Regions from separate parts of the Paenibacillus sp. FSL R5-0623 genome, predicted to be linked through region 2. Evidence: predicted binding sites of a transcription regulator. Region 2 holds the regulator's gene; the other holds the start of a gene.

Region 1 (3,230 bases), 550 kb from region 2:
TATGTTCAAGATACGGCTTCATCCAATCAGATCAAAATGCAGTATTTCATCTCACCAGGTGGTACCGATGCAGGTCAAGTTCACCTGAGTGGCATTGGTGTACCATCAACAGTTATTGGTATCTGCGCACGTTATATCCATACCTCATCTTCCATCATTCATACGGATGACTACGATGCGGCCAAAGAACTGATCGTGAAACTGGTTAAAGGTCTGGATCGGACAACGATGACTACCATTATTAATAACGCGTAGTTCGGTTAAACGGAAAATCCTTAAATATGATGTACCTGAAAGAGATGTCCCGTCAGACCGGGATGTCTCTTTTTTGGGTTTAATCAACTAGATTAATAGGTCGAACATTATGGAGAATGCACACATAAGATATACGATAATGGAAGATCAATAACCAAACACCAACCAGTGGGGGACCTGTTATGGCAGTGGGAAGGAACGGAAAATCAAATAAAGGTTCTAACAAAAAACCAAACGCTGCTAATACCCTCCTTAATGGAAGCCTCAAGGGGAAAAATCTCGAACTGATTGTAGCAGCGCTATTGGTGAGCGGAAAGTTAAGAGTGGATGCAGTTACGTTGTTTCGTGAGGCTACATTGGTAGTAGAATTGGTTGGTCAATATAAAACTCTTCAAAAGGTCACACCCTCCAATTCAGACAAACTGGTACAATTCCTGGATGAAACTGGCGGCGATATGACGCTTAATGATGTTATACAGGCATTTCAACAGAGAATCAATTCTTAATGGCCAAGAAATGAGGTGGATGTCATGTCCGAGTTTGACGGAATCGGATTTGCCGAACTGTTAATTGTGATTATTCTTATTGTTTTATTTGTATTTGGCTCCTCAGATATTGAAACTTTATCCAGCACTCCAACAGCGACTTGATCCCATAACCCTCTTCTCATGGCTACAGGTAAAATAACAAAAGAGAAATACCAGTCCTTATGTAGGTAGGACTGGTATTTGGTCATTACAGAAATAGCGGTGAGAATGCAATCCAGGCCAAAATAAGAGTAAGCACAATGCAGACATTCTCTACAACGGCCCCACGCTTGGTCCCTGTACTCATCAGATTCACCCGTATGCGCCACTTGAGCGGAGGTAACGGACGAATACCCCGATTGGTTAGTGAATCGGCCAACAGATGCATCGCATATGCCGTGCCTCCCGCTACCCAGATCTCTGGTCCCTGCTGCTGGGTCGTGCTGTACAACAAGCCCGCCCATATTGCGGTTCCGTACAGGGTATGTGTCAGTCCCCTATGAGTCAGTGTGGTGCAGAGCATTAACAAACTGCCTGCAATCAAGTTCCACGGTGCAAACGCGTGGCCATAAAAGACCAGCCCGAGTCCAATCGCAAACATCAACACTTTGCGAAGCGAACGCGAAGGCAGGAATGACACAAGCGCAATGAGGATCGCAAGCAACAGGTTCCATGGTTTGGCATGAACATAGAAGTACACAAATACAGCTGTGGGCAATAGAATCGTCTGTAACAGCCTGATCAGACTGTTAGGCAAGGCTCTGGATACCAGCAGCGAATTCGGCTCATCAATGTCAGGCAATAACGAACCAATCAGAGCAACCGTAACTGCCGGCGCTGTCACCGGCATACCGGCCAACTGCAGAACAGAAAGTGACACGCCTGTCCCGATAATAAGGTGGGATCTTCCCATCATGATGCAAAAACGTCCTTTCGAAGAAATCGGGAACAATACGGCCCATTTCCGATTTTACAACGAAAACAAAATAAGAACAATAGTTCGCATTTCTTATTTGTATGAAAATAAATATCACTTTCTGTGATGGGGCTCACACTATTATATTTATGACTCTTTTATCTTTATTAGTGAATTAAATCACATAAACTGTCGTCAACACCTTGTATAATTTCAAATATAAACCACTAAAATTGTTGGTAATGTACAGCGTCTAACCAAGGAGGCATACACATATGAACGGAAAAAAAGAGAAACTCGTTATCATAGGTAACGGAATGGCAGGAATCAGTACCGTAGAACAAATTTTGAAATTAACTACGCGATTTGATATTACTGTTTTTGGTACAGAGCCCTACCCTAACTACAACCGCATTATGTTGTCCTATGTATTGGAAGGAAGCAAAACACTGGATGACATCGTACTGAATGATCTCCACTGGTATCAGGATTATGGTATTACCCTCCATACAGGAACAACCGTAACCCGAATTGATTCGGATACCCATGAGGTTGTGACGGAGGATGGAACTCGCTTCCCTTATGACAAAATCATCATTGCGACAGGCTCTAACTCCTTTATTCTCCCAGTACCTGGACATGACAAAGAAGGTGTTGTCGGTTTCCGCGATATCGCTGATTGCAATGTCATGCTGGAAGCTGCTAAGCAGTATAAACGAGCGGCTGTTATCGGAGGCGGACTGCTAGGCCTTGAAGCTGCCAAAGGGTTGGTACAACTAGGCATGGAAGTTACCGTAGTACACTTGATGCAGGATCTGATGGAGCGTCAGCTTGATCCGCAAGCTTCAGCCATGTTGAAGGCTGAACTCGAACGTCAGGGTATCCGGTTCAAGATGGGTGCGCAGACTTCCGAACTGCTGGGCGGCGAACGGGTTGAAGGGATACGTTTTGCAGATGATACGGTTCTGAATGTTGATTTTGTGGTCATGGCTGTAGGCATTAAACCCAATACGGCTGTAGCCCGCGAAAGCGGTATGGAAGTCAACCGGGGTATTGTCGTGGATGACTATATGCAGACTTCCCTTGAGAATGTCTATTCGGTTGGGGAATGTACAGAGCACCGAGGGGTATGTTACGGCCTCGTTGCCCCATTGTTCGAGCAAGGTATGATTCTGGCGAAACATATCTGCGGGGTTGAAACGGCTCCTTATGAAGGTTCTGTTGTATCTACAAAATTGAAAATTTCGGGTGTAGACGTCTTTTCAACCGGTGAATTCATCGACAGTCCGGAGCACACCGTCATTTCGCACAAAGATGACTGGAAACGGACTTACAAAAAAATTCTGCTCCGTGATAATAAAATGGTCGGCGCCGTGCTCTTCGGTGACATTACGGATTCTGCCGAATTGCAGAAGCTGATTAAACAACAGACCGAAATGACCGAAGAATTGTATGGTTCACTCATGGGTACAGGCTGCGGTGGTCATAAGAAAACAACCTCTGTTGAAACGATGCCCGAGGACGAGATCGTC
Region 2 (3,230 bases):
CTGCTTGAGGTGAAAGAGGATCAGGATGATTATCAATCGGATAGTCTGATCACGGACATTACAGGATTGTTGAAAGATCTGACCACATTGAAGGAGAATCTACGTTTCTTCATGCGCATGGATGATGCCAAAACGGTATACTGGATGGAAGCTAGCGGCCAGTTCCGAAGTAAATCTCTCCAGCTGTATGCCGTACCTGTAGATGTCAGTGCACAGCTTAAGGATTTGTTTTTTGACAAAAAGAAAAGTGTTGTGCTTACATCGGCTACGCTCTCTGTGGATAAGTCATTCCAGTTCATGATTGAACAGCTTGGCTTGCAGGAAGCTTCCGAGAATAATCGGCTGTTAACTTCTATGCTGCCATCACCTTTCAACTATCGCGATCAGGCACTTCTGGTGATTCCGCGTGATTTCCCAAGTGTGAAGGGAAGTGTGGGTGATGCGCACTTTGTTAATATGCTGGTGCAATCACTCGCAGAGACGGCAATTGCTACGCGGGGACGCATGATGGTTCTGTTTACTTCATACAAGATGCTGCGACAGGTCTATGATCCGCTGAAAGAAGCTCTTTCTGGTAACGACATCTCGTTACTTGGGCAAGGCGTGGATAGTGGAAGCCGATCCAAGTTGACTCGCAGGTTCCAAGATGCCAAAGCAACGGTACTTCTGGGCACTAGCAGCTTCTGGGAGGGTGTAGATATCCCTGGAGAGGCGCTAACCTGTCTCGCTATTGTGCGACTGCCTTTCCAGCCACCGAATCATCCGTTAGTGGAAGCCAAGAGTGAGTTGCTTCAAGAACAGAAGAAAAATCCGTTCATGAAACTGTCTGTGCCACAAGCGGTTATTCGTTTCAAACAGGGATTTGGCCGATTGGTTCGTACAGCAAAGGATAGAGGAATTGTCATTGTTTATGATACACGGGTGATTGAAGCGTACTATGGTAAATTCTTTTTATATTCATTACCTGGTCCCAAAATGGAGCATATGCTCACGGAGCAAATGGTTCCACGAATTACTGAGTGGTTGGAAAAACCTGCTAATGGACAAAAATAATGGTTGTTTTGTTCGTTACATCATTGCATGACACTATTGTTTGGCGTTAAACTTTATTAGATATTCCCGTATCCGATTTAAGCAGTTGCACGCAAGAACTTATAACCTAAATTACAAGGAGCATTCTGTATAAAATGTCACGTTTATCTTTGAGTTTATACAGAATGCTCATCTTTTCATCTATTATTTTATCGTGGCCTTGGTAAGGGGGAGCAAGAATGAAATCGGATAAAATTTCGGAAGCGGTGGTACGACGTCTGCCTGTATACTTGCGTTATTTGAACGAGTTGCATCAGCGTGAGGTGGCTACTGTTTCTTCTCAAGAGCTTGGACAGAGGCTGGATCTGAATCCGGCCCAAATTCGTAAAGACCTGGCTTACTTCGGTGATTTTGGTCGTAAAGGGATCGGGTATGATGTATCCTATTTGATCGAGAAAATTCGTCACATTCTCAAGATCGATCAGCAAATTAATGTAGCTCTGGTAGGCGCGGGTAATCTAGGTCAAGCCTTGTCCAACTACAACGCATATCTGAAAGACAACATGAAGATTGTTGCTGTATTTGATGCATATGGACCGAAGATTGGTAGTCAAATCAACAGTTTGACGGTAAAACCAATGGATGAATTGACGGAAGCGGTTAAAACGGATAACATCCGCATCGGAATTATCACGGTTCCGGATACGGAAGCCCAAAATGTAGCCGATCAGCTTATTGAATCCGGAATCGAAGCGATCCTTAATTTTGCACCAACAATTCTAAAAACACCGCCGCATATCCGCATTCACCATGCTGACTTTACAACGGATCTGCTTAGTTTGGCCTATTACTTGGAGACTGGAAAGGACGACGAGGAAGATGACAACAAATAGATGGGTAATCCACAACGGCAAATTTGCCGTTAATGAAGGCGGCACAACATGGAACGTGGTCCAAGGATACATGGTTGTTGAGAATGACAAGATTGTGCATATTGGTGAGACATTGCCGGATGAAGACAAAAATAGTACCAAAGTAGATGGAAAAGGACTGTTCTTCCTGCCGGGTCTGATCAATACGCATGGTCATGCAGCGATGTCGTTGCTCAGAGGGCACGGAGACGATCTTGCATTGCAAGTATGGTTGCAGGAAAAAATGTGGCCGATGGAAGCGAAAATGACTTCAGAAGATGTATATTGGGGAACCTCGCTATCGGTGCTTGAAATGTTGAAAGGCGGAACTACAGCTTTCCTGGACATGTATGATCACATGGATCAAGTTGCCAAAGTTGTGGAGCAATCAGGCGTTAGAGCAGCACTGGCACGTGGTGTAATCGGGCTGTGCTCGGAAGAAGAGCAATTGCGGAAGCTGGAGGAGTCGGCAGCGTTTGCACGTGAGTGGAATGGACAGGCAGATGGTCGTATAACAACTGTAATCTCGCCACATGCCCCATATACATGCCCTCCTGACTACATAGAGAAGCTTGTACAGGTCGCGAATGACCTAAACCTTCCTCTCCATACACATATGTCTGAAACGCTTCGTGAGGTGGAGCAGAACGTGGCTGATTATGGACTGCGTCCTGTGGCACATCTAGAGAAACTGGGATTTTTCTCTCGTCCATCCCTGGTTGCACATGCGGTGCATCTGAATGACGAAGAAATTGAAATTTTGGCTCGTCATGATGTGGCTGTATCCCATAACCCGGGAAGTAACCTGAAACTCGCTTCCGGTGTTGCGCGGGTACCTGCGTTACTGAAAGCAGGAGTTACCGTGTCACTCGGAACAGACGGACCGGCAAGCAACAACAACCTGGATATGTTCGAGGAAATGAGACTGGCTGCATTGATCCACAAAGGTGTATCTGGTGACCCGACGGCTGTGCCAGCAGGCGAAGCGTTACTCCTCGGAACGTCATACGGTGCCAAATCCATTTTCTTGAACAATACCGGAGCACTTGAGGTCGGCATGAAGGCTGATTTTATCGCTCTTGATATTGAACAGGCACATTTCTATCCACATACAGACCTGATCTCACATACGATCTACTCGGCTTCTGCCAAAGATGTTGAGCACGTATGGGTGGATGGAAAACAAGTGGTCAAACACGGCGAATGTCTGACGCTGGATGAAGAACGCATTTTGCGTGAGTCTCAATTGGCATTTGATGGTCTGCTTGCTCGTTAATTGCAGGACAG

The links. Region 2 encodes Rex, which represses fermentation and respiration genes when NADH is low (regulators of the CRP and FNR family bind a similar motif). Its sites were predicted from a motif close to TTGTGAAATATTTCACAA; they were not measured.
Region 1: nirB (nitrite reductase large subunit NirB) is a predicted target of Rex. The motif match lies at 1,867-1,884, and genes of this name have one in related genera.

Annotation. Positions count from the first base shown of each region.
Region 1 is NZ_CP150233.1:4,863,211-4,866,440, forward strand. Features, by position in the region: gene MKY92_RS21385 (M42 family metallopeptidase) at 1-255, shown strand, start outside; gene MKY92_RS21390 (hypothetical protein) at 438-761, shown strand; gene MKY92_RS21395 (metal-dependent hydrolase) at 991-1,698, opposite strand; gene nirB (nitrite reductase large subunit NirB) at 1,974-3,230, shown strand, end outside.
Region 2 is NZ_CP150233.1:4,310,977-4,314,206, reverse strand. Features, by position in the region: gene dinG (ATP-dependent DNA helicase DinG) at 1-1,053, shown strand, start outside; gene MKY92_RS18795 (redox-sensing transcriptional repressor Rex) at 1,272-1,925, shown strand; gene MKY92_RS18790 (amidohydrolase) at 1,912-3,219, shown strand.